DNA from 2 places in the Streptomyces sp. DSM 116793 genome. Region 1 is predicted to be linked to the other one. Evidence: predicted binding sites of a transcription regulator. Region 1 holds the regulator's gene; the other holds the start of a gene.
What was found. The regulator HrcA, encoded in region 1, represses chaperone genes, less so after heat shock. The targets are predictions, from matches to a motif close to TTNGCACTCNGNNNNNCNGAGTGCNAA.
Positions count from the first base shown of each region.

Region 2: the regulator HrcA is predicted to act here: its motif matches at 3,208-3,234, upstream of groL (chaperonin GroEL).

Region 1 covers NZ_CM170494.1:2,154,013-2,168,261, reverse strand. Annotated here, with positions in the region: gene ACSMXW_RS09055 (AMP-dependent synthetase/ligase) at 417-2,312, shown strand; gene hemW (radical SAM family heme chaperone HemW) at 2,839-4,071, shown strand; gene ACSMXW_RS09045 (MBL fold metallo-hydrolase) at 4,426-5,415, shown strand; gene ACSMXW_RS09040 (DUF3097 domain-containing protein) at 5,450-6,259, shown strand; gene hrcA (heat-inducible transcriptional repressor HrcA) at 6,780-7,796, shown strand; gene dnaJ (molecular chaperone DnaJ) at 7,797-8,936, shown strand; gene ACSMXW_RS09025 (nitronate monooxygenase) at 9,015-10,163, shown strand; gene ACSMXW_RS09020 (16S rRNA (uracil(1498)-N(3))-methyltransferase) at 10,160-10,960, shown strand; gene ACSMXW_RS09015 (VOC family protein) at 11,214-11,606, shown strand; gene ACSMXW_RS09010 (S41 family peptidase) at 11,700-14,249, shown strand, end outside.
Region 2 covers NZ_CM170494.1:5,049,353-5,063,601, forward strand. Annotated here, with positions in the region: SAM riboswitch class I at 31-200, shown strand; gene thrC (threonine synthase) at 194-1,585, shown strand; gene ACSMXW_RS19600 (MoaD/ThiS family protein) at 1,699-1,977, shown strand; gene ACSMXW_RS19605 (cold-shock protein) at 2,779-2,982, shown strand; gene groL (chaperonin GroEL) at 3,430-5,058, shown strand; gene ACSMXW_RS19615 (hypothetical protein) at 5,276-5,491, shown strand; gene ACSMXW_RS19620 (hypothetical protein) at 5,488-5,727, shown strand; gene ACSMXW_RS19625 (PPOX class F420-dependent oxidoreductase) at 5,828-6,235, opposite strand; gene ACSMXW_RS19630 (COG4315 family predicted lipoprotein) at 6,617-7,252, shown strand; gene ACSMXW_RS19635 (SPFH domain-containing protein) at 7,520-8,668, opposite strand; gene ACSMXW_RS19640 (hypothetical protein) at 8,680-8,931, opposite strand; gene ACSMXW_RS19645 (UTRA domain-containing protein) at 9,073-9,684, opposite strand; gene ACSMXW_RS19650 (APC family permease) at 9,793-11,739, opposite strand; gene ACSMXW_RS19655 (glycoside hydrolase family 18 protein) at 12,367-13,377, shown strand; gene ACSMXW_RS19660 (MFS transporter) at 13,691-14,249, shown strand, end outside.

The DNA of each region.
Region 1 (14,249 bases):
TGACGTTCCGCGTCCGCCCGTCTCCTGTTTGCGGCCTCGTCGCCGCGTCCGCCGCCGCGCGGCTTCCCCTGCGTGACTGTGCCCTCGGGCCGGTGGTGTGCCTGCCTCGTCGTGGTCGGTCGCGCAGTTCCCAGCGCCCTCTTCAGAGCGGCTCACCGGAGGGCGAGGCCGCCCCAGGGTGCTCGGGAGTGGGTCGGTAGCACACGAGCGCCGGGGCAGGTGTGCGCAAATGCGGGACTGTCTGCGAAGAGTCGGAGTGCCGTGTAAAGAGACCGGTCATGGCCTCTTACGCGGGGCGCGACTCCCCTCTACCCTGATGCCCACTCGGTAGTTACTCGTGAGTTAAACAAGCACCCAAGCCGCGGGCAGTCAGCCGCCCAGCCGAGACGCACACTGTCGCGGGCCCGGAGGAAGTCGTGAGCGACGCACAGACCCTGATCGAGAACCGGCCGCCGTCGGTGGCAAACGTCTTCCTGGAGCGCGTGGCGGCCACGCCCGACAAGGAGGCCTTCCGGTACCCGGTCCCGCCCGCCTCCGGCACGGGGCCCGACGACTGGAAGTCGCTGAGCTGGGCGCAGACGGCCGACCGGGTGTCCGCCATAGCCGCCGGGCTGATAGAACTCGGCGTCCAGCCCGAGGAGCGCGTGGCGCTCGCCTCCACCACCCGGATCGAGTGGGTCCTCACCGACCTCGGCATCCTCTGCGCCGGCGCGGCCACCACCACGATCTACCCGCAGACGAACGCCGACGAGTCCGCGTTCATCCTCTCCGACTCCGGCAGCAGGGTGCTGGTCGCCGAGGACGCCGACCAGCTCGCCAAGGCGCGGGAGCGGCGCGCCGACCTGCCCGGGCTCGCCCATGTGGTGGTGATCGACCCGCGCGGCATCCGGGACGCGGCCCCCGCCGACGAGCCCGACGGCTGGCTGATCACCCTGGACGAGGTGGAGGCGCGTGGCGCCGCCCGTCTGGAGAAGGAGCCCGACCTCATCAGGAAGCGGGTCTCGGCGATCACCGCCGACCAGCTCGCCACCCTCATCTACACCTCCGGCACCACCGGCCGCCCGAAGGGCGTGCGGCTGGCGCACGACAGCTGGTCCTACATGGCCAAGGCCATCGCCGCCACCGGCCTGATCTACCCGGACGACGTGCAGTACCTGTGGCTGCCGCTCGCGCATGTCTTCGGCAAGGTGCTCACCAGCGGGCAGGTCGAGGTCGGGCACGTCACCGCGGTGGACGGCCGGGTCGACAAGATCATCGAGAATCTGCCGGTGGTGCGGCCCACGTACATGGCCGCGGTGCCGCGCATCTTCGAGAAGGTCTACAACGGCGTGGCGGCCAAGGCACGGGCAGGCGGGCCCGCCAAGTACAAGATCTTCCAGTGGGCCGCCGGGGTGGCCCGCGAGTACGCGAAGGTCACCCAGGACACCTACCGGCGCACGGGCAGGGCCTCCGCCCCGTTCGGCCTGAGCGCCAAGCACAAGGTCGCGGACGCCCTCGTCTACGGCAAACTGCGCGAGGCCTTCGGCGGCCGGATGCGGGCCTGCGTCTCCGGCTCCGCCGCGCTCGCCCCCGAGATCGGCTACTTCTTCGCCGGGGCGGGGGTGCACATCCTGGAGGGCTACGGCCTCACGGAGTCGTCCGCCGCGTCCCTGGTCAACCCCGGCGAGGCGTACCGCACCGGCACGGTCGGCAAGCCGCTGCCCGGCACGGAGGTCCGGATCGCCGACGACGGCGAGATCCTGCTCCGCGGGCCCGGAATCATGCAGGGCTACCACGGGCTGCCGGAGAAGACACAGGAGGTGCTGGAGCCCGACGGCTGGTTCCACACCGGCGACATCGGCGAGCTCTCGCCCGACGGTTACCTGCGCATCACGGACCGCAAGAAGGACCTGATCAAGACCTCCGGGGGCAAGTACGTCGCGCCGGCCGAGGTGGAGGGGCAGTTCAAGGCGGTCTGCCCGTTCGTGTCCAACATCCTGGTGCACGGTGCCGACCGGAACTTCTGCTCCGCGCTGATCGCGCTCGACGAGCCCTCGATCATGGAGTGGGCGAACGAGCACGGGCTCGCGGGCAAGTCGTATGCGGAGGTGGCGGCGGCGCCGGCGACGGTGGCGCTCATCGACGGGTATGTGCAGCGGCTCAACGAGGGGTTGCAGCGGTGGCAGGCCATCAGGAAGTTCCGGCTGCTGCCGCGGGATCTGGACATCGAGCACGGGGAGTTGACGCCGAGTCTCAAGTTGAAGCGGCCTGTGGTGGAGCGGGAGTACCGGCATCTCATCGATGAGATGTACGCGGGAGCGCGCGAGGCCTGACCCCTCGCGCTTTCACCTCCCTGTGGGCGCCCGCCCCGGAGTCGTCCGCCTCCCCCTTGGGGGGCGGTCCGGCTGGGGCGCGCCCCTGTGCCCCCTTCGGCCGGCTGGCGTCCTGCGGCCCGCCGCGGCCGTTCGCGCAGTTCCCCGCGCCCCCCGCGCCCCTTTTCGGGGCGCCTGCAGCGCCATCCACGGCCCTGCCGCTTGCGGTGGGTGGTGATCTCCTGGTCGTGCTTGGTTGTTCGCGCAGTTCCCCGCGCCCCCTTTCGGGGCGCCTGCGGCGCCGTCCATGGGGCGTGCCGCTTGCGGTGGGTGTGATCTGCCGGTCGTCCTGGGCTGGTCGCGCGGTTCCCCGCGCCCCCTGGCGGGGGCGAGGCCCGTTATGGCGCCGCAGGCGCCCCGAAAAGGGGCGCGGGGAACTGCGCGACCAGCCACGACGGGGTCGCACGTGGCCACTGCCCTGAGGGGCAGGTTGGCGCCGTAGGCGCCAGGGGCGAGGACCGCCGACGCATACGGGACAATGGCACGTATGCCTTCCGTACTGCCCGACGGCGAGCCCGTACCCGAGGACGGGGCACTCCCGCCCGGCGCCCTCCACGAAGGCGCCGGGCGCCCGCTCGGCTTCTACCTGCACGTGCCGTACTGCGCCACCCGCTGCGGCTACTGCGACTTCAACACCTACACCGCGACCGAGCTGCGCGGCACCGGCGGCGTGCTCGCCTCGCGGGACAACTACGCGGGCACGCTGACCGACGAGGTCCGCCTGGCCCGCAAGGTGCTCGGCGACGACCCGCGCCCGGTGCGCACCGTCTTCGTCGGCGGCGGCACCCCGACCCTGCTCGCCGCGGACGACCTCGTCCGGATGCTGGACGCGATCCGGTCGGAGTTCGGGCTCACGGACGACGCGGAGATCACCACGGAGGCCAACCCGGAGTCCGTCGACCCCGCCTACCTGGCCCGGCTGCGGGCCGGCGGCTTCAACCGGATCTCCTTCGGGATGCAGAGCGCCCGCCAGCACGTCCTGGACGTGCTGGACCGCCGGCACACCCCGGGCCGCCCCGAGGCGTGCGTGGCCGAGGCACGCGCCGCCGGGTTCGCACACGTGAACCTCGACCTGATCTACGGCACACCGGGGGAGTCCGACGACGACTGGCGGGCCTCCCTGGACGCGGCGATCGGCGCCGGACCGGACCACGTCTCGGCCTATGCGCTGATCGTCGAGGAGGGCACGGGACTGGCGCGCTGGATCCGCCGGGGCGAGATTCCGGTGACGGACGACGACGAGCACGCGGACCGCTACCTGATCGCCGACGACGTGCTCTCGGCGGCCGGCTTCGAGTGGTACGAGGTGTCGAACTGGGCGGCGTCCCCGGCGGGCCGCTGCCTGCACAACGAGCTGTACTGGCGCGGGGCCGACTGGTGGGGCGCCGGGCCCGGGGCGCACAGCCACGTCGGCGGGGTGCGGTGGTGGAACGTCAAGCACCCCGGCGCGTACGCGGCGCGGCTGGCCGCCGGGCGGTCACCCGGCGCCGGGCGTGAGGTGCTCACCGCGGAGGACCGGCGGGTCGAGCGGATCCTCCTGGAACTGCGGCTCCGGGACGGCTGCCCCCTCTCCCTGCTGCGCGACGAGGGGGCCGCGGCGGCCCGCCGGGCGGTGTCCGAGGGCCTCCTCGAAGCGGATCCGTACGAGTCCGGCCGTGCGGTACTCACACTCCGCGGCCGGCTGCTGGCCGACGCCGTGGTCAGGGACCTGGTGGACTGAGGCCGACGCCGTGGTCGGGGACCTGGTGGACTGAGGCCGACGCCGTGGTCGGGGACCTGGTGGACTGAGGCCGACGCCGTGATGGCCGGGGACCTGTGTGGACCGGGGCCAGGGGACCGCCCCCCGGCCGGGCGGATGTGGGCATGGAAGGTGTCGTGTGGCGTGGGTATGGGCCGGGCTGCGGGGGGTGAACCCGAGCCGCGGAACGTGTCGTGTGGCGTGGGTATGAGCCGGGCCGCATGGGGGCGACCCCGAGCCGGCGCCGCGTGGGCATGGACCCCGCCGCGTGGGCGTGTGCACGGTCCCGGCGCGGGGTGTGACATGGGACGCGGGTGTGGGCGAGGAGGTGGGTCGGTGCGGGTCGGATGGCGGGACGCCGGCTGGGAGGAGTTGTCGGCGCGGGCGGGACGGTGCCGGCTGCCGGGCTGGGACTGCACCAGCGGACTGGTCGCCGGGCACGGCGCGGCCCTGCTGATCGATGCGGGCTCGACCCTGGCCGAGGGCGCGCGGCTGCGGGCCGCCGCCGAACGGCTGCTCGGCCCCGGCGGCCGGGTGACCCACCTCGCGCTCACCCATCCGCACTTCGACCATGTGCTGGGCGCCCCGGTGTTCGCGGATGCGCAGATCCATACGGCGGCCGGTGCCGGGGCACTGATCGCCGCCGATGCCGATGCCCTGCGCGCCGACGCGGTGCACCACGGCGTGGCACCGGATGCCGCCGCCGAGGCCGCCGCCGCCCTGACCCGCCTGCTACCCGGCACCGCGGACCCCGGCACCGCGGACCCCGGCACCGCGGTCCCCGGCCCCGCGGCCCGGGGTACAGCGACCCCCGCTCCCGGCGACGGCACACCCCGCCCCGCCGCCCCCGGCGTCCCGCCCCCCGGTGCCCCCGGCACCTCCAACACCACACCCCCCGCCACCCTCGCGCCCGACACCGTGGCCCCCCGCACCCCCCGCACCCCCCAGACCGACCCGCCCCACCCCCGCACCGCCGCCCCCACCTGGTACCCCGTCCCCGCCGAGCGGACGCTCGACCTCGGCGGTGGGGTCCGGGTGGTGCTGGTGAACGCCGGGCCGGGGCACACCGCGCACGACCTGGCCGTGCTGGTGCCGGGCGGCGCGGGGGAGCCGGACGTGGTGTTCTGCGGGGACCTCGTGGAGGAGTCCGGAGAGCCGCAGGCCGGCCCGGACGCCGTCCCCGGCCGGTGGCCGGCGGCCCTGGACCGGCTGCTGGCCCTCGGTGGTCCGGACGCCGTCTACGTACCGGGACACGGTGCCGCGGTGAATGCCGGTTTCGTCCGACGGCAGCGTGATCAACTCGCCCTGCGTTTCGGCGTGTCGTGACCGCCGCGCCGCCGCCTCTTCTATCGTCGGCCGAATGCGCCAGTACTCACCGGACCTCACGCCGCCCTGGAAGAAGCAGCAGCCCGCACCCGAGGTGCCCGCGGAGCCGGGGCTCGTGGTGGAGGAGGCGGGGACCGGGTTCTGCGGTGCCGTGATCCGCTGCGAGGCGGGTACGGTCACGCTGGAGGACCGCTTCGGCAAGCACCGCGCGTTTCCCCTGCACCCCCGCGGCTTCCTGCTGGAGGGCAGGCCGGTGACCCTGGTGCGGCCCGCCGCCGGCGCGCCCGCGGGGCGGGCCCGCACCGCCTCCGGGTCCCTCGCCGTGCCGGGCGCCCGGGCCCGCGTCGCCCGTGCGGGGCGCATCTACGTGGAGGGCCGCCACGACGCCGAGCTCGTCGAGAAGGTGTGGGGCGACGACCTGCGCATCGAGGGTGTGGTGGTCGAGTACCTGGAGGGCGTGGACGACCTCCCGGCGATCGTCGAGGCCTTCGGCCCCGGGCCCGGCGCCCGGCTCGGCGTCCTCGTCGACCACCTGCTGCCCGGCACCAAGGAGTCCCGGATCGCGGCGTCCGTGTCCGGTCCGCACGCCCTGGTCGTCGGTCACCCGTACATCGACGTCTGGGAGGCGGTGAAACCGTCCTCCGTGGGCATCCCCGCCTGGCCCCGCGTGCCGCACGGCCAGGACTGGAAGAAGGGCGTCTGCCGTGCGCTCGGCTGGCCGGAGAACACCGGCGCGGCCTGGCAGCGCATCCTGTCCCGGGTGCGCAGCTACAAGGATCTGGAGCCGGCGCTTCTGGGCCGCGTGGAGGAGCTGATCGACTTCGTCACGGCCCCACCGTCGTGAAGGGCCGCGGCCTCTCGGGGCGCCGACCACGCCCCGACACGGGCACGGGGACTTCAGCGACGGGCCCACGGGAAGCCGTCGCCCCGCCGCCGTCCACAGGGGCCGTCCCGGTCGTGGCCGGGCCACCGGCCGGTGGCGGTCGCTCGCGCCCGCGCGGACCTGCTGCCTACACGCCCAGCAGCGGTCCCTCCGCGGCCCGGTCGCTCGCGCCCGCGCGGACGTGGCTGCCGGACACGGCCGCGGCTCGGAGCCTCCCCCACTGCCCTGGCGGTGTGGGAGGGGCCCCAGGACGCGGCCCCGCGCCCCTGTTCGGGCCACGGCGCCGCCGCCTTGCCCCCGCAGCACCCGTGAGCCGTACACTGGGCGAGTAAAAATTGGCACTCCTGAGCGGCGAGTGCCAGGGGGTGACCGGTCCCGGCGAGTCAGGGATGGGCGGGGCCCAGGGTGGGGAGACCGGACGTAGGGGCCGGGTGTGCGAGGCCGGACGAAGGGTCCGGACGGACAGAGCTGGAGGTGCGCGATGCTCAGTGAACGCAGGCTCGAGGTGCTGCGCGCCATCGTCCAGGACTACGTCGGCACCGAGGAGCCGGTGGGCTCCAAGGCGCTCACCGAGCGTCACAACCTCGGCGTCTCACCGGCGACCGTACGCAATGACATGGCCGCCCTGGAGGACGAGGGCTACATCGCCCAGCCGCACACCAGCGCGGGCCGGATCCCCACGGACAAGGGCTACCGCCTCTTCGTGGACAAGCTCGCCGGCGTCAAGCCGATGACCGCGCCGGAGCGCCGCGCCATCCAGAACTTCCTGGACGGCGCCGTGGACCTCGACGACGTCGTGGCCCGCACGGTCCGGCTGCTCGCCCAGCTCACCCGCCAGGTCGCCGTCGTGCAGTACCCGTCGCTGACCCGTTCCACGGTGCGGCACGTGGAGCTGCTGTCGATGGCCCCGGCGCGGCTGATGCTGGTGCTGATCACGGACACCGGCCGGGTCGAGCAGCGCATGGTGGACTGCCCCGCGCCGTTCGGCGAGACCTCGCTCGCCGACCTGCGCGCGAGGCTGAACAGCCGGATCGGCGGCCGTCGCTTCGCGGACGTGCCGCAGCTCGTGCAGGACCTGCCGGAGGCCTTCGAGGCCGAGGACCGCGGCACCGTCCAGACCGTGCTCTCCACCCTGCTGGAGACCCTGGTGGAGGACACCGAGGAGCGGCTGATGATCGGCGGCACCGCCAACCTCACCCGTTTCGGCCATGATTTCCCCCTCACCATCCGGCCGGTGCTGGAGGCCCTTGAGGAGCAGGTCGTGCTCCTCAAGCTGCTCGGCGAGTCCACGGACTCCGGCATGACGGTACGGATCGGTCATGAGAACGCGCACGAGGGACTCAACTCCACGTCCGTGGTCTCGGTCGGCTACGGTTCGGGCTCAGAGGCAGTCGCCAAGCTCGGCGTGGTAGGACCGACCCGCATGGACTACCCGGGAACGATGGGAGCAGTACGCGCAGTGGCACGTTACGTCGGACAGATCCTGGCGGAGTCGTAAGTGGCCACGGATTACTACGCCGTACTAGGCGTACGCCGAGACGCGTCCCAGGACGAGATCAAGAAGGCGTTCCGGCGGCTCGCCCGCGAGCTGCACCCGGACGTCAATCCCGATCCGAAGACGCAGGAGCGGTTCAAGGAGATCAACGCCGCCTACGAGGTGTTGTCGGACCCGCAGAAGAAGCAGGTCTACGACCTCGGCGGGGACCCGCTGTCCCAGACGGGCGGTGCCGGCGGCCCCGGCGGCTTCGGCGCGGGCGGCTTCGGCAACTTCTCCGACATCATGGACGCCTTCTTCGGAACGGCGTCCCAGCGTGGGCCCAGGTCGCGTACGCGGCGCGGCCAGGACGCGATGATAAGGCTGGAGATCGAGCTCAACGAGGCGGCCTTCGGCACCACCAAGGACATCCAGGTCGACACGGCCGTCGTCTGCTCCACCTGCAACGGCGAGGGTGCCGCGCCCGGCACCACGGCGCAGACCTGTGACATGTGCCGTGGCCGCGGCGAGGTCTCGCAGGTCACCCGGTCCTTCCTGGGCCAGGTCATGACCTCCAGGCCCTGCCCGCAGTGCCAGGGCTTCGGCACCGTCGTGCCCACCCCCTGCCCGGAGTGCGCGGGCGACGGCCGCATCCGCTCCCGCCGCACCCTCACCGTCAAGATCCCCGCGGGCGTCGACAACGGCACCCGGATCCAGCTCGCCGGCGAGGGCGAGGTCGGCCCGGGCGGCGGCCCGGCGGGCGACCTCTACGTGGAGATCCACGAACTGCCCCACCAGGTCTTCCAGCGCCGCGGCGACGACCTGCACTGCACGGTCACCATCCCCATGACCGCGGGCGCACTCGGCACCAAGGTGCCGCTGGAGACCCTGGACGGCCTGGAGGAGGTCGACATCCGGCCCGGCACCCAGTCCGGCCAGTCGATCCCGCTGCACGGCCGGGGCATCACCCACCTGCGGGGCGGCGGCCGCGGTGACCTGATCGTGCACGTCGAGGTGCAGACCCCCGCCAAGCTCGACCCCGAGCAGGAGCGACTGCTCAGGGAGCTGGCCAAACTCCGCGGCGAGGAGCGTCCGACCGGACAGTTCCAGCCAGGCCAGCAGGGCCTGTTCTCCCGGCTGAAGGACGCCTTCAACGGCCGATGACGTCGGTCGGTGACCAGGGCATATGCCGTGCGTAAGGCTGGTTTCGGACTTGTGTGGGGGACGTGACACCATGCGGTCATGTCCTCCGCACTGACCGATCTCCTCTCCTCACCGGACGCCCTCCCGATCGTGCAGGCTCCGATGGCGGGCGGCGCCTCCTGTCCGCGGCTGACCGCCGCCGTCTGCGAGGCCGGAGGGCTCGGTTTCCTCGCCGCCGGCTACAAGACCGCCGACGGGATGTACCACGAGATCAAGCAGGTGCGCGGGCTCACCGACCGGCCCTTCGGCGTCAACCTCTTCCTCCCGCAGCCCGAGTACGCGGACCCGGCCGCCATCGACGTCTACCGGGAGCAGCTCGCCGGTGAGGCCTCCTGGTACGAGACGGACCTCGGCGACCCGGACTGCAACCGCGACGACGGCTACGACGCCAAGCTCGCCGTCCTGCTCGACGACCCGGTGCCCGTGGTCTCGTTCACCTTCGGCTGCCCCAAGGACGAGGTGCTCGCCGCCCTCGCCCGGGCCGGCACCGTCACCGTGGTGACCGCCACCACCCCCGAGGAGGCCCGCGCCGCCGAGCAGGCCGGCGCCGACGCGGTCTGCCTCCAGGGCGTCGAGGCGGGCGGCCACCAGGGCACCCACCGCGACCAGCCCGAGCGTGACGGCGCCGGCTACGGGCTGCTCACCCTGGTCGCCGAGGCCCGCGAGGCGGTGCGCGTACCGCTGATCGCCGCGGGCGGGCTGATGCGCGGCACACAGATCGCCGCGGTGCTCGCCGCCGGGGCCGTCGCCGGACAGCTCGGCACGGCCTTCCTCGTCACCCCCGAATCGGGCGCCCACCCGCTGCACAAGGAGGCCGTCACCGGCTCCCTCTTCGCCCATACCGAACTCACCCGCGCCTTCACCGGCCGCCCCGCCCGGAGCCTGGTCAACCGCTTCATGCGGGAGCACGGCCCGTACGCCCCCGCCGCCTATCCGCAGGTGCACCACCTGACCGCGCCGCTGCGCCGCGCCGCCGCGGAGGCCGGCGATCAGCAGGGCATGCCGCTGTGGGCGGGCCAGGGCTACCGGATGTCCCGCGAGCTGCCTGCCGGCCGGCTCGTGGAGGTGCTGGCCGCGGAGCTGGACGACGCCAGGACGGCCGCCTGGGCGCCGCCCCGCAGACCGGGGCACCTCGCACCGCCCGACGCGCCCGCGGACACCGTGGACCACGACGGCGGTGTGGCGTGACGGCGCCCGTCTTCGTCGCCCAAGACCTCGGCGCGCCCGAGGGCGCCGGCTCCCCCGGCGATCCCCTCCCGGCCGCCCCGGGCCCCGCCGAGGGCCCCCGGTACGTGCTCGACGGGCCCGAGGGTCGGCACGCCGTCTCCGTGAAGCGGCTGCGGCCAGGCGAGGAGGCCGTGCTCACGGACGGCGCCGGGCACTGGGCCGCCTGCGTCGTGCTCGGCACCGAGGGCAAGGACCGACTGGTGCTCGGCAGGGGCCCCGTACGCCAGGAACCCGCCCCCGAGCCCCGCATCACCGTCGTCCAGGCCCTGCCCAAGGGCGACCGCGGCGAGCGGGCCGTGGAGACCATGACGGAGACCGGGGTCGACGCGATCGTGCCCTGGTCGGCGGAGCGCTGCGTCACCCAGTGGAAGGGGGAGCGGGGCCTCAAGGCGCTCGGCAAGTGGCGGGCGACCGCCCGCGAGTCCGGGAAGCAGGCGCGCCGGGTGCGGTTCCCGGAGGTCACCGAGGCGATGACGGGCAAGCAGGTGGCGGCGCTGCTGGGGCGCGCCGCCCTGGCCGTCGTGCTGCACGAGGACCCCGGCCACCCCGGGGAGCCGCTGGCCACCACCGCGCTGCCCGCGAGCGGCGAGATCGTGCTCGTCGTCGGCCCGGAGGGCGGTCTGTCTCCCGCGGAACTCGACCTCTTCGGGGAGGCGGGCGCACGTGTCTGCCGACTGGGGCGGACCGTGCTGCGTACGTCCACTGCGGGAACGGCGGCGGCCGCGCTGCTGCTGGGGCGTACGGGGCGCTGGTCGTAGAGCCCGTCCCCTTACCCGGCCCCTCACCCGGCCCCTCATCGGCCGTCGTGGCCGGTCCCGTGCCGGGTCGTCCGGGTCCCGTCGTGGTGGGTGGCTCCCCACCGCCTCAAGGGCGCCGGGGTGCCCCCGGCGCAAGGGTGCCTCCCCCTTGCCGTACGGCGTGGGAGGCGCCCCGGGACACAGTCCAGCGCCCCTTCTCGTGTCGCCCCGTACGATCGGGGCACCCGTACGCCCCGGACACCGAGGAGGCGCCTTGGAACTCGCCCAGGTCAGGCTGCTGGTCTCCGACTTCCCCGCCTGCTACCGCTTCTACGCCGACGTCCTCGGTCTCAAGCCCCAGTCGGGTGCCGTGGACGGCCCCTACGAGAAGTTCAGCCCGGCCGTCGGCTCGGCGGGCGTGGCGCTCCAGGACCGGGTGGCGATGTCCGAGGTGCTCGGTGAGGTGGCCGACGCGGCGACCGGGCACCGTTCCCTCGTGGTGCTCCGCGTCGACGACCTCGACGCCTACTGTGCGGAGATCACCGAGCGCGGCGGCGAGCTGGTGCAGGGGCCCGGACCCATGACCGAGCGGATGCGCGTCGCCCACCTGAAGGACCCCGAGGGAAACCTGGTGGAGCTCCAGGAGTGGCTGCTGATGCGGGGCTGAACGGCTCCCTGACGCGGTCCCGGGGGCCTTTCCGGCGGCCTGGAGTGATCCAAACCGCTGACCAGCACGGTCCGCCCTGCCTAGGCTGATCGTGTGACACAGTCTGGGTACCTTCGGTTTCCGCATCTTCACGGCGAGCTCATCGCCTTCACAGCAGAGGACGACGTCTGGGTCGCGCCCCTCGACGGCGGCCGCGCCTGGCGGGTCAGCGCGGACAACATGCCGGTCAGCCACCCCCGGATCTCCCCGGACGGCCGGACCGTGGCCTGGACCTCCCGGCGCGACGGGGCGCCCGAGATCCATGTCGCCCCCCTGGACGGCGGGCCGTCCCGGCGGCTGACGCACTGGGGCAGCTACCAGACCGGCGTGCGGGGCTGGACGCCCGACGGCCGGGTGCTCGCCGTCAGCGCCCACGGCCAGGCGTCCCTGCGCCGCACCTGGGCCCGTGCCGTCCCGCTGGACGGCGGCCCCGCCGAGACGCTGCCGTACGGGCCGGTCGGCTCGGTCGCGTACGGGCCCGCGGGCCAGGTCCTCGTGGTGTCCGTGCCGATGGGCCGCGAGGCCGCGTGGTGGAAGCGCTACCGCGGCGGCAGCATGGGCAAGCTCTGGATCGACCGCGCGGGCGACGGCGAGTTCGTCCGCGTCCACGAGGAGTTGGACGGCAACATCGAGTACCCGATGTGGGTCGGCGACCGCATCGCCTTCCTCTCCGACCACGAGGGCGTCGGCGCGGTCTACTCCTCCCTGCCGGACGGCTCGGACCTGCGCCGGCACACGGACCTCGGGGACGGCCCCGGCAGCACGCCCGCGCAGGCGCCCGCCCAGGGCGCCCCGGCAGCCCCGGACGCCGAGCACGCCGGCACCGCCGCCGAGCACGCCGGAGCCGGGGAAGCGGGCGAGGCAGGAGAAGCGAGCGGGGCCGCGGAGGCCGCGGGGACCGGGGAAACCGGTGATGCCCGGACAGCCGGGACAGCCGGGGCAGAAGGGGCTGCGGGAGACGCCGGAAGCACCGGGAGTGCCGGAGACGCGGCGGCCCCGGCGACGGCCAAGGCCTCGACGGCCAAGGCCTCGACGGCGAGGACCCCCCTGCACGGCTTCTACGCGCGGCACGCCGCCACCGACGGCCGCCGCGTCGTCTACGCGCGCGCCGGCGAGCTGTGGATCCTGGACGATCTGGACGGCGCCGAGCCCCGGCGGCTCGACATCCGCCTCGGCGGCCAGCGCACCGACCTCCAGCCGTACCCGCTGAACGCCTCCCGCTGGTTCGGCGCCGCCGCGCCCGACCACACCGGCCGGGGCAGCGCCGTCGCCGTGCGCGGCGCCGTCCACTGGGTCACCCACCGTGAGGGCCCCACCCGCGCGCTGGCCGCCACGCCCGGCGTCCGGGCCAGGCTGCCGCGCACCTTCCGCGCCGACGGCGAGGAGCAGGTGGTCTGGGTGACGGACGCGGAGGGCGACGACGCGCTGGAGTTCGCCCCCGCCACCGGGCTCGCGCCGGGCGCCACGCCCCGCAGGATCGCGGCCGGGCAGCTCGGCCGGGTGCTGGGCCTCGCCATGGCCCCGGACGGCAGCCGCGCCGCCGTCGCCTCCCACGACGGCCGGGTGCTGCTGGTGGAGCGGGAGTCCGGCGAGGTGCGCGAGGTGGACAGGAGCGAGCACGGCGAGGCGTCCGGTCTCGTCTTCTCGCCGGACTCGGCCTGGCTCGCCTGGTCGCACGCCGGGCCGCGCCCGCTGCGCCAGCTCAAGCTCGCCGGCACCGCGGACCTCACGGTCAGCGAGGCCACCCCGCTCAGGTTCCGCGACTACGCCCCGGCCTTCACGCTGGACGGCAAGCACCTGGCGTTCCTCTCCGAGCGCTCCTTCGACCCGATCTACGACGAACACGTCTTCGACCTGGCGTTCGTGGACGGCTCACGGCCGCACCTGATCACCCTCTCGGCCACCACGCCCGCGCCCTTCGGGCCGCAGCGGCACGGCCGGCCCTTCGAGGCGCCCGACAAGGACGAGACGCCCGACAGCGAGGGCGCGCCGGCCACCCGGATCGACCTGGAGGGCCTCGCCGACCGCATCGTGCCCTTCCCCGTCGAGGCGGGCCGCTACTCGACCCTGCGGGCCGCCAAGGACGGGCTGCTGTGGCTGCGCCACCCGGTGCTCGGCGTGCTCGGCTCGTCCCGGGCCAGGCCCGACGACCAGGACCCCAAGTCCGACCTGGAGCGCTACGACCTCGTCCAGCAGAGCGTCGAGCACCTGGCCTCGGGCGCCGACCACTACGCCGTCAGCGGCGACGGCAAGCGGGTGCTGCTGTGGACGGACGGCAAGCTGAAGGTGGTGCCGAGCGACCGGCGCGCCTCGCACGACGACGACAGCGACACCAACATCACCGTCGACCTCTCCCGGGTGCGTCAGAAGGTCGACCCGGTGGCCGAGTGGCGGCAGATGTACGCCGAGGCGGGCCGCCTGATGCGGGACCACTTCTGGCGGGCCGACCTGGGCGGCGTCGACTGGGACGGCGTGCTGGACCGCTACCGCCCGCTGCTGCACCGCGTCGCCACCCACGACGACCTGGTCGACCTGCTCTGGGAGGTGCAGGGCGAGCTGGGCACCTCGCACGCGTATGTGACGCCGTCCAGCGGCTACGGCGGC
Region 2 (14,249 bases), 2.9 Mb from region 1:
CCGGAGCCGCCACCGGCCTCCGTGCCATACCGCTCATCCAGAGGGGCAGAGGGATACGGCCCGTTGAAGCCCCGGCAACCCTCCAGTCGGCCATGCCGCGCACGCGGCAGTCCGCCCGCCGCCCAGGCGGCGGCGAGGCCCCGACTAGGGAAGGTGCCAATTCCGTCTCGCGGCGAGACGCGTCGCGAGGAAGATGAGGAGAAAGGGCCTCGCCATCATGGCTGCGCAGTCTGTTGCCTCCGACCGAACCACCGGCACCGCCGACGCCACTGGCAACACCGGCACCACTGGCACCGTAACCCCCGCCACCGCCCCCGGCGAAAAGCCCGGCACCGTGGATCTCGGCCCCGCCGCCGCCCTCTCCTGCCGCGAGTGCGGCGAGCGCTTCCCGCTCGGCCCGATCTTCGCCTGCGCCAGCTGTTTCGGCCCGCTGGAGGTCGCCTACGACCTCCCCCTCGGCGACCCCGAGGCGCTGCGCCGGAAGATCGAGTCCGGCCCCACCAACCTCTGGCGCTACGCGCCGCTGCTGCCCGTCCCGGCCGACGTGGCCGAGAAGCCGAACCTGAACCCGGGCTGGACCAAGCTCGTCCAGGCCGACCGGCTCGCCGCCGAGCTGGGCATCACCGGCGGCCTGTACGTGAAGGACGACTCCGGCAACCCGACGCACTCCTTCAAGGACCGCGTCGTCGCCCAGGCCGTGGAGGCGGCCCGCGCCTTCGGCTTCACCACCCTGTCGTGCTCCTCCACCGGGAACCTGGCGGGCGCCGTCGGCGCCGCCGCCGCCCGCGCCGGCTTCCGCTCCTGCGTCTTCATCCCGCACGACCTGGAGCAGGGCAAGGTCGTCATGGCCGCGGTCTACGGCGGCGACCTGGTCGGCATCGAGGGCACCTACGACGACGTCAACCGCTTCTGCTCCGAGCTGATCGGCGACCCGCTGGGCGAGGGCTGGGGCTTCGTCAACGTCAATCTGCGCCCGTACTACGGCGAGGGCTCCAAGACGCTCGCGTACGAGATCTGCGAGCAGCTCGGCTGGCGGCTGCCCGACCAGCTGGTGATCCCGATCGCCTCGGGGTCGCAGCTCACCAAGGTCGACAAGGGCCTCCAAGAGCTGATCAAGCTCGGCCTCGTCGAGGAGAAGCCGTACAAGATCTTCGGGGCGCAGGCCGAGGGCTGCTCGCCGGTGTCGACCGCCTACAAGGCGGGCCACGACGTGGTGCGCCCCCAGCGGCCCGAGACCATCGCCAAGTCCCTCGCCATCGGCAACCCCGCCGACGGCCCCTACGTCCTGGACATCGCGCGCCGCACCGGCGGGGCGGTGGAGGACGTGACCGACGCCGAGATCGTCGACGCCATCAAGCTCCTCGCGCGCACCGAGGGTATCTTCACCGAGACCGCGGGGGGCGTCACCGTCGGCGTCACGAAGAAGCTCGTCGACGCCGGTCTGCTCGACCCGACGCTGACCACCGTGGTGCTGAACACGGGCGACGGCCTCAAGACGCTGGACGCCGTCGCCCCGACCACCGGCCCCACGGCCACGATCCGTCCGAGCCTGGACGCGTTCCGAGCGGCGGGACTGGCCGGCTGAGTCACCACCCGCCCGGCCGGGCGAGCCGCCTCGGCCGCCCGCCCCGCCGCCGCCCGCACCCGGCGCCGCCCGCCCCAGACCACCCGTACGCCCAGGACCAGGAAGGCCTGAACATGAGCGTCAACGTCCGCATCCCGACCATCCTCCGCACGTACACCGACGGCCAGGCCGAGGTCTCCGCCGAGGGCGCCACCCTCGGCGAGGTCATCGCCGACCTGGAGACCCGGCACGCCGGGATCGCCGCCCGCGTCCTGGACGACCAGGGCAAGCTGCGCCGCTTCGTGAACGTCTACGTCAACGACGACGACGTCCGCTTCGAGCAGGGCCTGGAGACGGCGACCCCGGACGGCGCGGGCGTCTCGATCATCCCGGCGGTCGCGGGCGGCTGCTGAGCAGGACAGGACGACGGCAGGCCGGGCCGCTCGCCCGGCCTGTCCGCCCCGGCCGCTCGCCCGGCCTGTCCGCCCCGGCCGCTCGCCCGGCCTGTCTGTCCGGGTTGCTCATCCGGCCTGTCCGCCCTGGGCAGGCCGCTCGCCCGGCCTGCCCGCCCGCACCGCTCACCCGGGCCTCCCCGCGGGACCCTGCGTCCTCCTCGCCCCGCGTCCCCCTCGCGGACCCCCGCATCCCCTCGCGGCCCCTGTGTCCCCCCTCCCCCGCGGACCCCGTGTCCCCCTCGCCGGGCCTCCCGCCCCCGCTCCCGCCCCCGCTCGCGTCCCCGAGTCCGTGCCCCCGCGTCCGCGCCCTCCGTGCCCGCGCCCCCCGCCCGGCCCGGGAACCGTCCGCCGACGCGCACCGTCCCTCTCATTGCCCCCTCCTCGGAGAAGCGGAGGGGGCAATTCAGCAGGATTGAAGGCGGTAGAGTTGGGGAACGCGCCCGCTCACTCCTTACGCGGGCAGGGGCGAAGTGCAGCCGACTGCCGTCGAGAAATAGCCAAAGTGCTGGGCTCTTTTCAGCCCTTCACGGCATTTGCCCGGCCCGAATTGCCCTGAATTCTTCTCAATTCCCCGGTTATTTACGATATGCGCTGCCCAGATTTCTCGTCCGCTTGACCTGTTGCAGACGGCAGTTGGACAGATACATTCAGCCGCGGTCGACGCGTTCCGGCGCACACCCCCAACGGTTGGGGCGTGAGGTCTGACCCGGGTCCGCGAAGTGCGGTCCTGCGCAAGGGCCAGTAATAGGGGAGTTAGGCATGGCTCAGGGCACCGTCAAGTGGTTCAACGCGGAGAAGGGCTACGGCTTCATCGCGGTCGACGGTGGTGCGGATGTTTTCGTCCACTACAGCGCGATCCAGATGGACGGCTACCGCACCCTGGAGGAGGGCCAGCGAGTCGAGTTCGAGATCTCGCAGGGCCAGAAGGGGCCGCAGGCGGACATGGTCCGTGTAGCCGGCTGACGCGCCGACTGACTGCAGCGACGTCTTTCCGAAGGGCCCGCACCCCACCCGGGGCGCGGGCCCTTCGCCATGCGCACCCGGCACCGACCCGTCGCCGTGCGCGCCGGGGCTGACCCTTCGCCATGCGCACCCGGGCACGGGGGGCACCGGGCCGGGGCCGCCCGGCCCACCGCGTACCGGGCGGCCGAACCGGGCCGCTCGACCGGGCGGTCGTGACGGGCCAACCTTGCACTCGGGTGGGGAGAGTGCTAATCATTGGCGTTAGCACTCCGAAGGTGAGAGTGACAAAAGAAGGACCGGGTCGGTGAGGTCCGCAGGCGCCGTGGGGCAAGGAACCACGGGGGCAGGCAGGCCGTCCGTCGCGGGCGCCAGCGCGGTCCGGAGCAATCCGCCCCACGCTCTCACAGGGCATGGGGAGACCTCTGTTGTCCGGGAGGACCACTTCACATGGCCAAGATCATCGCGTTCGACGAGGAGGCACGGCGCGGCCTTGAGCGCGGCATGAACCAGCTCGCCGACGCCGTCAAGGTGACGCTCGGCCCCAAGGGTCGCAACGTCGTGCTGGAGAAGAAGTGGGGCGCCCCCACGATCACCAACGATGGCGTGTCCATCGCCAAGGAGATCGAGCTCGAGGACTCCTACGAGAAGATCGGCGCCGAGCTCGTCAAGGAGGTCGCCAAGAAGACGGACGACGTCGCCGGTGACGGTACGACGACGGCGACCGTCCTCGCCCAGGCGCTGGTCAGGGAGGGCCTGCGGAACGTCGCCGCCGGCGCCAACCCGATGGCGCTGAAGCGCGGCATCGAGAAGGCCGTCGAGGCCGTCTCCGCCGCCCTGCTCGAGCAGGCGAAGGACGTGGAGACCAAGGAGCAGATCGCCTCCACCGCCTCCATCTCCGCCGCCGACGTCCAGATCGGCGAGCTGATCGCCGAGGCCATGGACAAGGTCGGCAAGGAAGGCGTCATCACCGTCGAGGAGTCGCAGACCTTCGGTCTCGAGCTGGAGCTCACCGAGGGCATGCGCTTCGACAAGGGCTACATCTCGGCGTACTTCGCCACCGACATGGAGCGTATGGAGGCCGTCCTCGACGACCCGTACATCCTGATCGCCAACTCCAAGATCAGCAACGTGAAGGACCTCCTTCCGCTGCTGGAGAAGGTCATGCAGTCGGGCAAGCCGCTGCTGATCATCGCCGAGGACGTCGAGGGCGAGGCCCTGTCGACCCTGGTGGTCAACAAGATCCGCGGCACCTTCAAGTCCGTCGCCGTCAAGGCCCCGGGCTTCGGCGACCGCCGCAAGGCCATGCTCGGCGACATCGCCATCCTCACCGGTGGCGAGGTCATCTCCGAGGAGGTCGGCCTCAAGCTGGAGAACGCGACCCTGGACCTGCTCGGCAGCGCCCGCAAGGTCGTCATCACCAAGGACGAGACCACCATCGTCGACGGCAACGGCTCCAGCGAGCAGGTGCAGGGCCGGGTCAACCAGATCCGCGCCGAGATCGAGAGCTCCGACTCGGACTACGACCGCGAGAAGCTCCAGGAGCGCCTGGCGAAGCTGGCCGGCGGCGTGGCCGTCATCAAGGCCGGTGCCGCGACCGAGGTCGAGCTCAAGGAGCGCAAGCACCGCATCGAGGACGCCGTCCGCAACGCCAAGGCCGCCGTCGAGGAGGGCATCGTCGCCGGTGGTGGCGTGGCCCTGCTGCAGGCCGCGTCGGTCTTCGAGAAGCTGGAGCTGGACGGCGACGAGGCGACCGGTGCCCAGGCCGTGAAGCTGGCCCTGGAGGCCCCGCTCAAGCAGATCGCCGTGAACGCCGGCCTCGAGGGCGGCGTCGTGGTGGAGAAGGTCCGCAACCTCACTCCGGGCCACGGTCTGAACGCCGCGACCGGTGAGTACGTGGACCTGGTCGCCGAGGGCATCATCGACCCGGCGAAGGTGACGCGTTCCGCGCTGCAGAACGCCGCGTCGATCGCCGGCCTCTTCCTCACCACGGAGGCCGTCGTCGCCGACAAGCCCGAGAAGGCCGCCGCCGGGGCGGGCGCGCCGGGCGGTATGCCGGGCGGCGACATGGACTTCTGAGCCACGGCTCAGAGTCCTCCGCGCACCACCAGGGCGGCACCCCTCATCCAGGGGGGGTGCCGCCCTCGGCGTTCCGCGCACCGGTCCCTTGTGAGGCGAACCACCTCCCAAACTCTGCCACAGAGGGTGGTGTTGTTCACCGACAGTGGTCACGGCAGCCCTTCATCCGCCACTCTGTGTGGAGAAGGCAGGCACTCAGCGTGGAGGTTGGAGGATCATGGTGGCCAAGTCGGTCGAGGGGATCCAGGCCGTGGAGGACGTGGTGACCCGGTTGCGCGGCGCGCTGGCGGCGCGCGGGGTGGTGCTGCCGTCGCTGCGCATCGACCCGCTGACCGCGGCGAGCGAAGAGCCGTACCCGCTGGTGGAGTTGGGCCGCTGCAACATGGACACGGCCCGGCGCCTGGTCGCCGTGCTCAGCGAGGCGGGGCGATGAGCGGCAAGGGGGCCAGGGCGGGGGAGCGGCGGCCGGCGATCGGCTCGTACGTGCGGGACGGGCGGGACGGCAGAGTAGGGGAGGTGATGGGCTACGAGGGCGGTTGCGTGCAGTTGCGTCCGCCGGGCGGCGGGCGGAGGTGGAACTGTCCGCCCGCCGAGGTGCACACCGCGGAGCCGGGCGAGGTGCTGCGGGCCAGGGTCCGGGAGGCGAATCGGCGCAAATGGGTGCCGTGAGTGTGTGGCCGGCGCAGCGTGCGCCGGCCCCGGTGCGGGTCGACCCGGTGACGGGCCGACCCGGCCCGCCGTCGGAGGCGGGCCCGTCACCTTCCCGTCGTCAGAACCTGCCCGTCACCTTTTCGGGTGTCACGCGGACGATGACGCGGTCGCCGTCGTCCACGGAGGACGGGTTGAACGTCCTGTAGTCCTGGCCCGTGTACTTGCGCGACAGCTCGTCGGGCAGCCGCTTCTCGGGGTCGGGGGTGACCGTGGCGGTGCCGCGCACCTCCGCGTACTTGTACGGGTCCTCGGGCGGGCTGATCAGGACGGTGACGCGCGGGTCACGGGCGGCGTTCTTGCCCTGCCGTCGGTCCACTGTCGTGGAGAAGAGCAGGTCGTCGCCCTCGCGCTTGATCCAGACGACGGTCAGGTGCGGGCGGCCGTCGGGCTGGACCGTGGCGACGGTCGCGAAGACCTTCTCGTCGTCGAGGTACTTCTTCAGCGCGTCCGAGAGCTGAGCTGACACGTTCGGCGTCCTCCTGTGAGGAGTGGGCGGCGCCCGCGGGGCGTCGGCCTACGGGTGGTGGTTCAGTGCGCCGCGCACGGCGGTGTTCTGCCGGCGCAATGATGTCCAACGTCCTCTGCGTGAAAGCAATTCCCCGCCCTGCGCGCCGTCGGGTGCGCAGGGCGGCCCCGCGGCCCGCTCGGTCGCTCGGCCACCCCGCCCGGTCCTTCCCTGGCCGCCCCGCCGTCCCCACCCGGTCCACGCGGCCGCCCCGGGCCCGTTCCCGCCCCGTACCCCCGTTTGCGTAGCCCCAATGGGTCACCCGGATTGCCGGGACAGCGGGGCTGATCCGTAGTGGAAACAGCGTCACCGACGACGCCTTGCCAACTACGAGGGGTCCGTATGAAACGCACGACCTGGGTGGCCGAACGGGCGGCCGGTGCCGCGCTGCTCGCCGCCGCCAGCCTTGCCACCGCCGTCACCACGGGATGTTCAGCCGGCAGCGACAAGTCGTCCTCGACGGTGTCGCAAGCCGAACAGAGCGCGGCGCAGGCCGAGACTCCGGCAGGGGCCGCCGCGAGTGAGTCCGCCGAGCCCGCCGCGAAGCGGCAGGGCCCCGCCACGGTGTCGGTCCGCAACTCCGGTCTCGGAAAAATCATGGTGGGGGCCAGGAACCGCACGATCTACGTCTTCCTGGCCGACACCACGACCAAGTCGACGTGCACCGGGGCCTGTGCGGCCGCCTGGCCGCCGGTGACCACGCACGGCCAGCCAAAGGCCGGCAACGGGGTCGCGTCCGGCGTACGGCTGGGCACCAGCCGCCGCTCTGACGGCAGCACCCAGGTCACCGTCAACGGCCACCCGGTGTACTACTTCGCCGGCGACAAGAAGCCGGGCGAGACCATGGGGCAGGGGCTCAACCAGTTCGGCGCGAAGTGGTGGGCGCTGAACCCGGCGGGACGGCAGATCACCAAGGCGGCCTCGCCCAGCCCCAGCCCGACCGGCACCACCACCGGCACCGGCGGAGGCGGCTACTGAGCCTGACGGCTCCGGCACCCCGGAAGGGCGCGCCGTCGGCTGCCGGGTGGGCCCGGCCCACCTGGGGGCGCGGGGAACTGGCGGTACCTCCCACGCCCTTCATGCAGTGGGGGAGCGACCGGCCACGACGAGACCTGCGGGTCGTCACCGTCCGAAGGGGGCTGTTTCGGTGGTGTCCGGGCCGGCGGCCCGGTGGGTCCGGGCCGCCGGCGCGGTGGGTGGTTGCGCGCGCGGTTCCCCCGCGCCCCTTCCGGGCCGCCGCCGTGGCTACTCGATGCCGATCGGAGTGCCGTCCGCCCCCGTGCGCCCACCCCCCGAAGGGGCGCCGCCGGCCGGGCCGGCACCGAGGTTCTGCTTGACCGAGTCAAGGATCGTCAGCCCCTGGCCGACCAGACCCGCCGCGATCTGACCGAGCCCGTCCGTGCCGTTGAGGACGTTGACGTTGGCGCCGGCCAGGCCGCCGGAGGCCTCCTTGACGATCTGCGGGAGCTGGTCGATCAGCATCCGGTCCAGGGCCACCCGGTCGTACGACGCCGCGGCCTCCGCCTGGATCTTCATCCGCTCCGCCTCGGCCCTCGCCAGCAGCCTGATCCGCTCGGCCTCCGCCTCCGCGGGCTTGACCACCTCCGCGACCAGCTCCTTCTGGCGCAGCTCCGCCCTGCGCTCCGCCAGCTCGGTCTGCGCGGCCAGCACCTCCTGCTGCGCGTGCGCCTGAGCGAGCGGCCCGGCCTGGGCGGCCTCCGCCTGGGCCCGGTCCACCTCGGCGTTGTACTGCGCCTGGACGACGGCGGTCTGGCGGGCGTACTCCGCCTGCCGCCGCGCCGCCTCCTGCTCGGCCTCGGCGGCTGCCTGGGTGGCCTGCGCCTGCGCGATCTGCGCCTGGCGGCGGATGGCGGCCTTGTGCGGCGCGGACATCGCCTCGATGTAGCCGGTGTCACCGTCGTCGATGGACTGGATCTGGAGCGAGTCGACGATCAGGCCGATCTTCGCCATCTCCGTCTTCGAGGTCTCCAGGACCTCGGTCGCCAGCTTCTGGCGCTCCGTCACGATCTCCTCGACCGTCATCGAGCCGATGATGGCGCGCAGGTGGCCGGCGAAGATCCGGCCGGTGAGGATCGCCATCTGGTCCTGGTCCGAGAGGAACCGCTGGCCGGCGTTGACGATGCTCTCGTGGTCGTTGCCGACCTTGAAGGCGATCACGGCGCGGACCGTCAGCGTGATGCCCTGCTTGGTGACGCACTTCTCCTCGACCTCGGCCTCGCACATCGCCAGGGTCAGAAAGCGCGTCTTGCGGAAGACCGGCAGGACGAACTTACCGTGGCCGGTCACCACCCGGAACGGCGCGCCACCCAGCCCACGCCTGCCTCCGGAGATCAGCATCGCCTGGTCAGGGGCGGGAACGCGGTAACCGAACATCCTTCATCTCCTCAGCCCACGCCACCGGCGTCCAGGACGGCGGCGTCCAATGGATCCGTCCACTCGATGACGTCCACCTGGCGGGTGCCACGGGACTCGATCACGAGCACGGTCGCCCCTCGCGGGAGGGGCTCTTCGGACCAGGCGAGGAAGGTCTCGGAGCCACCGCGCACCCGCACGAGCACCTCGCCCGGGCCGGCGGTGCCGCGCGTGCCGATGACCAGAATCCCGGTACAGCCGACCACGGCGTCGTCCTGAGCCATCCCGGCCTGCCCCTTCCCCCTGGACCTTCAGGCTCCGACCTTAGACCCGCGGGGGCGGAAGGGCGCATGCCGGTTCGGGTTCGGGTTCGGGTGCGGCGCGGGGGCTGCCGCGGGAGCCGGGAGCCGGGAGCCGGGGCCAGGTCACCACCGTCGCAGAGGGGTCGTGAAGGCCAGTTCCGTACGGTCCGCGGGCAGCGTGACGTCGGAGACCTCCACCACCCGTCCCGCCGTGTCGAACGACGTCTTCCGCAGCAGCAGCACCGGGGTGCCGGGCGGCAGGTCAAGCTCCCGGGCCTCCTCGGGGCTGGGGGCGCGGGCGGTGACGCGGTCCTCCACACGGTCCACCTCGATGCCAACCGTGGCGAGCTGGTGCGGGGTGCCGCCGGGCCAGGGCTCCCGCGCGGCGGTGAGCAGATCGGGGTTGGCGGCGACCATGTGCCGCACCAGCCGGGAGGTGACCAGCGAGAGCGGGGCGCGCTCGGCCGCCGGGCGGGTGCGGTAGGTGCGCTCCACCAGCACCGTCCCCTCCGGCACCCCGAACGCCCCGGCGAGCGCGCGGTCCGCGGGGACCTCCCGGTACGCGGCGTGGAAGACCAGGTCGGCGGGGGAGAGCCCGGTGTCGTGCTCCGTGACCCCGGTCGACGCCCGGCGCTCCTCGGGCCACCGGGCGCGGTCCTTCTCCCACTGGTAGCGCAGGTTCGGCCGCGTCCAGCGGATGCGCGGGGCGGGGGTCTCCTCGTGCGCCCGGGTCATCTGCCCTCACCGTCCCCGTCGTCCGGCACTCCCGGCGTCCGTGTCGATCAATGCCCGCTGACGTCCCACCGTCGGACGACGGGGACGTCTCATTGAACGACGGGGACGTCAGCCGACGTGCACCCGCGGCCGGCGCGCCCGGTCCGGTTCCGCCTCCCGGAGCACCTCGCGGGTGACCGGGGCGACCTCTCCCTGGCCGAAGAGGAAGAAACGGAGGAAGTTGGCGAACGGGCTGCCCTCGGTCCACTCGAAGTAGATGTGCGGCAGCACCCCCGTGGTGTCCCTCACGTGCAGCATCAGCGCCGCCAGCGCGTTGGGCACGGAGGCGCTCTGCAGCGTCAGCACCCGGAAGCGCTCGTGCAGGACCTCGCCGTGCACGCTCAGGTCGGCCTCGAACTCCGACGGGTCCGCGATCGAGACCTCCACGAAGATGAAGTCCTCCTGCGCGGGCAGGTCGTTGTCCTGCCGGATCTGCTCCAGCTTGTCGCGGTACTCGGCGACGTCGCGGCGGTCCGGCTCGTTGGCGATGAAGCGGCTCCGGCGGTGCGAGACGTCGCGCACGAAGCGCTGGGCGAGGTCGTCCAGTTCGACGTGGGTGACCCGCAGCTCGAACGAGCGGGCCAGCCGGGACAGCAGCGACACCAGGATGATCCCGGCGATGAAACAGCCGCCGATCTTCACGCCGTCGGGGCGCTCGATGACGTTGTCCACCGTGGTGTAGAGGAAGACGGCGGAGATGATCCCGAAGCCGATGGTCCAGCCGCGCTGCCCGGCCTTGCGGGCGGCGATGGTCACCGCGATGGCGGCGGAGCTGATCAGTACGAGCACCCCGGTGGCGTACGCGCCGCCCTGCTTGTCCACGCTGGCGTCGAAGATCCAGGTGACCAGGAACGCGATCAGCGTGAAGACCAGCACCATGGGCCGCACCGCCCGTGCCCAGTGCGGCGCCATGCCGTACCGGGGCAGGTACCGCGGCATCAGGTTGAGCAGCCCCGCCATCGCGGAGGCGCCCGCGAACCAGAGGATCGCGATGGTGGAGACGTCGTAGACGGTGCCGAAGCCGCCCCCGAGGTAGCGGTGCGCCAGGAAGGCGAGCGCACGGCCGTTGGCCTGGCCGCCCGGCTGGAAGGCGTCCTCCGGGATCAGCACGCTGGTGATGAAGCTGGTGCAGATCAGGAAACAGCTCATGATCACGGCGGCCGTGGTGAGCAGCTTCTTCGTGCCCCGGATCCGGCCCGCGGGCCGCGCCTCGGTGTCCCCGGGACGACCCTCGACGTGCGGCATCACGGCCACGCCCGTCTCGAACCCGGACAGGCCGAGCGCGAGTTTCGGGAAGACGATCAGCGACACGCCGATCATGGCCGCCGGGCTGCCGTGCTCGGCGGTGAGCGCCGCGGACCAGTCGGTGACCACGTGCGGCGCGGTGAACACCTGCCACAGGCCCGCGACCACGACGACCACGTTCAGCAGCAGGTAGGCGCCCACCAGGACGACCGCGACACCGATCGCCTCAAGGAAGCCCTTGAGGAACACCGCGCCCAGCAGCGCGATCAGCAGCAGGGTGATCAGCATCTGCTTGCCGTCCAGCGCCCCCGTCAGGTGCGGGTTCTCCACCAGGTGCGTGCCGGCGTCCGCGGCCGAGAGGGTGATGGTGATCAGGAAGTCCGTCGCGGCGAAGCCGAGCAGCGTCAGCACGAACAGCTTGCCCTGCCAGAACGACAGCAGCTTCTCCAGCATCGCGATCGAGCCCTGCCCGTGCGGGCTGTCCTCGGCGACCCGCCGGTACACCGGCAGCGCACCCGCGAGGGTGACGATCACCAGCGCGATCGTCGCGATCGGCGACAGCAGGCCGGCCGCCAGCGCGGCGATGCCCGGCTGGTAGCCGAGGGTGGAGAAGTAGTCGACACCGGTCAGGCACATCACCCGCCACCACGGCTGGCCCTTGTGCGGATGCTCCGGCGCGGCGTGCGGCCCCTGCGGGGTCCCGGCCATGTCGGACAGGCCCTCCAGCATCCATGCGCGCAGCCGGCTCAGAGGGGCGGCGTCGCTGGCCATCGATGTGCTCCTGAACGTGATCGCGGGTGGCGATGTGCATACGGTTTCGGCCATCACTCGGATGGCTTGGTCAGGGTATGCAATCGGTTACCCGCGATCGCGACGTGTCAGCCGCGACGGGGCGAAGTGAGAGAAACGTCTCGGGACGGGGGTGGGTGCGGGTGTGGGTGTGGGTGTGAGCGCGGGTGCGCGTGCGCGTGCAGGACTGCGCGTGGGCAGCGGCGCGCCGGGCGGTCGGCGGCGACGGTGGACGTTCGACGGTGATCGCTGGTCGAGTGGTCGGGGTGGTCGGGGTGGTCGGCTGATCGGGTGGTTTGGTGGCCGGCTGGTCGGGTGGTCCGGTGGCGGGGGGTAGTCGGGGTGTTCGCAGTGGGTTCGGGCAACCCGCCACGCCCGCGGGTCCGGAGGCGGCGTCCGGAGGCGGCGGAGACCTCCGCCGGCCGGCCGGTGGCGTACGTCGGGGCACCGTTGACACCACCGCCCCCCTCGGCCATAGTCCGGGCAACCGAAGCGCCCCCTGCCGACCCGGCGCACGGGCCGACCGGCACAGCACCACCCGGCCCGGGCCGGGTTCCCCTCCCGAGGCGTCACCGCGGACGTCACCCCCCACGGACGAGGAGAAGTGTCATGAACCAGACAGGCACAGCCCGCCGCACGGCTCCCGGGGCCACCGCCCCCGGGGCCACCGTGTCCGGAGCCACCGCCCCAGCGGCCACCGCCCCCGGCGCGGTACTCAGACGCGCGCTGGCGGTGTGCGTGGCCGCACTGCTGGCCACCGTCGCCGCCCTGGCGGCCGGCTCCCCGGCGACCGCCGCCACGAGCAAGCGCGTGGTCGTCTACTACCAGACGCAGTACAGCAACGGCACCTATGTCTCGCCCAAGGCGCTCACCGACCACAACACCGGCGTCACCGACCTGCTGGTCGGCGCCTTCCATATCAACGACAACGATGTCACCCTCAACGACCACACCCCCGACGACAGCTCCTTCACGCGGATGTGGCAGGACATCGCGGCGATGCAGGCGTCGGGCGTGCATGCCCTCGGCTTCGTCGGCGGCGCGGCCCAGGGCAGCTTCCAGCGGCTGGAGTCGGACTTCGACACGTACTACCCGCGGCTGAAGGACGTCGTGACGACGTACCACCTCGACGGGCTCGACCTGGACGTCGAGGAGAACATGTCCCTCGGCGCCATCGAGCACCTGATCGACCGGCTCCACGCCGACTTCGGCAGCGGCTTCATCGTGACGCTCGCCCCGGTCGCCACCGCCCTCAGCGGCGGCGGCAACCTCTCCGGCTTCGACTACGACCAGCTCTACCGCGACCGCGGCGCTTCCATCGGCTGGTTCAACACCCAGTTCTACTGCGGCTGGGGCTCCCTCTCCACCACCAGGGGCTACGACGCGATCGTCTCCCGCGGCATCATCCCCGCGAACAAGGTGGTGGCGGGTACCCTCACCAATCCCGCGAACTGCGGCAGCGGCTACGTCGACATGACCACCCTCAAGTCGACCCTCTCCGCCCTCGCCGGCACGTACGACTTCGGCGGCGTGGCCGGCTGGGAGTACTTCAACTCCCTGCCGGGCGGCACCGCCGCGCCGTGGCAGTGGGCGGCGGAGGTCTCGGCGGCGATGGGCTGAGCGCGGGCCGGGCCCGGCCGAACCGGGCCCGGCCGAACCGGGCCCGGCGGCCCGGCCGCGCCCCCGCCGCGGACGCCGGCGTTCGCCGTCGGCCATCTGCGGCGCGTTCGTCCGTTCGTCCGTTCGTCCGTTCAGCGGAACGCCCCGGATCCGGGCGAAGTAACCCATGGCGTGTCAATCCGCCTGCGAGGTCGGCTGCGGCTACGGTGAGCTGATGGCCCGTCAGGCCACGGCCTGTCCGCGATGAGGACGGCACTCGGTGGGTGCCGGGTGCGTGACCGGGCGCCGCCTGTTCCCGACCGCAAGGGCAGCCATGCAGTTCCGCGTCCCCGTGCCGAGCGTCCTGACCCGTGTGCCGCTGGCCACGAACTATCCCGCCGCGGTCATCGTGGTACTCCTCGCGCTGAGCCCGTACCTGGTGCTCACCACCGTCACCACCCTGGCCAGCCCGGTCCTGATGCGCGAGCTGGGCGCCAACCGGTTCGAGCTGCAACTGGCCGGGGCCATGTCCAACGCCGGCTATGCGTTCGGCGCGGTGGTCTCGGCCGATCTGACCCAGCGCCTGTCGCGGCGCACGGTGTACCTCCTGGCCGAGGGCGGATTCGTCGTCGGCACGATCGTGGTGCTGAGCGCGCAGAGCATCGAGCAGTTCGTCGCCGGGGTGATCCTCCAGGGCGGTGCGACCGGCATGCTGCTGGTCGCCGCGCTGCCGCCGCTGATCCTGCGGCACGGGATCGAACGGCTGCCGATCACGGGTGCCGTGGTCAGCCTGGGCTTCTTCGGCATGGTGACCATCGGGCCGCTGGTGGGCGGGCTGGTCGGCCAGTACGACGGATGGCGGTACCTGTACACCTCGATCGCGGTGGTCGCCG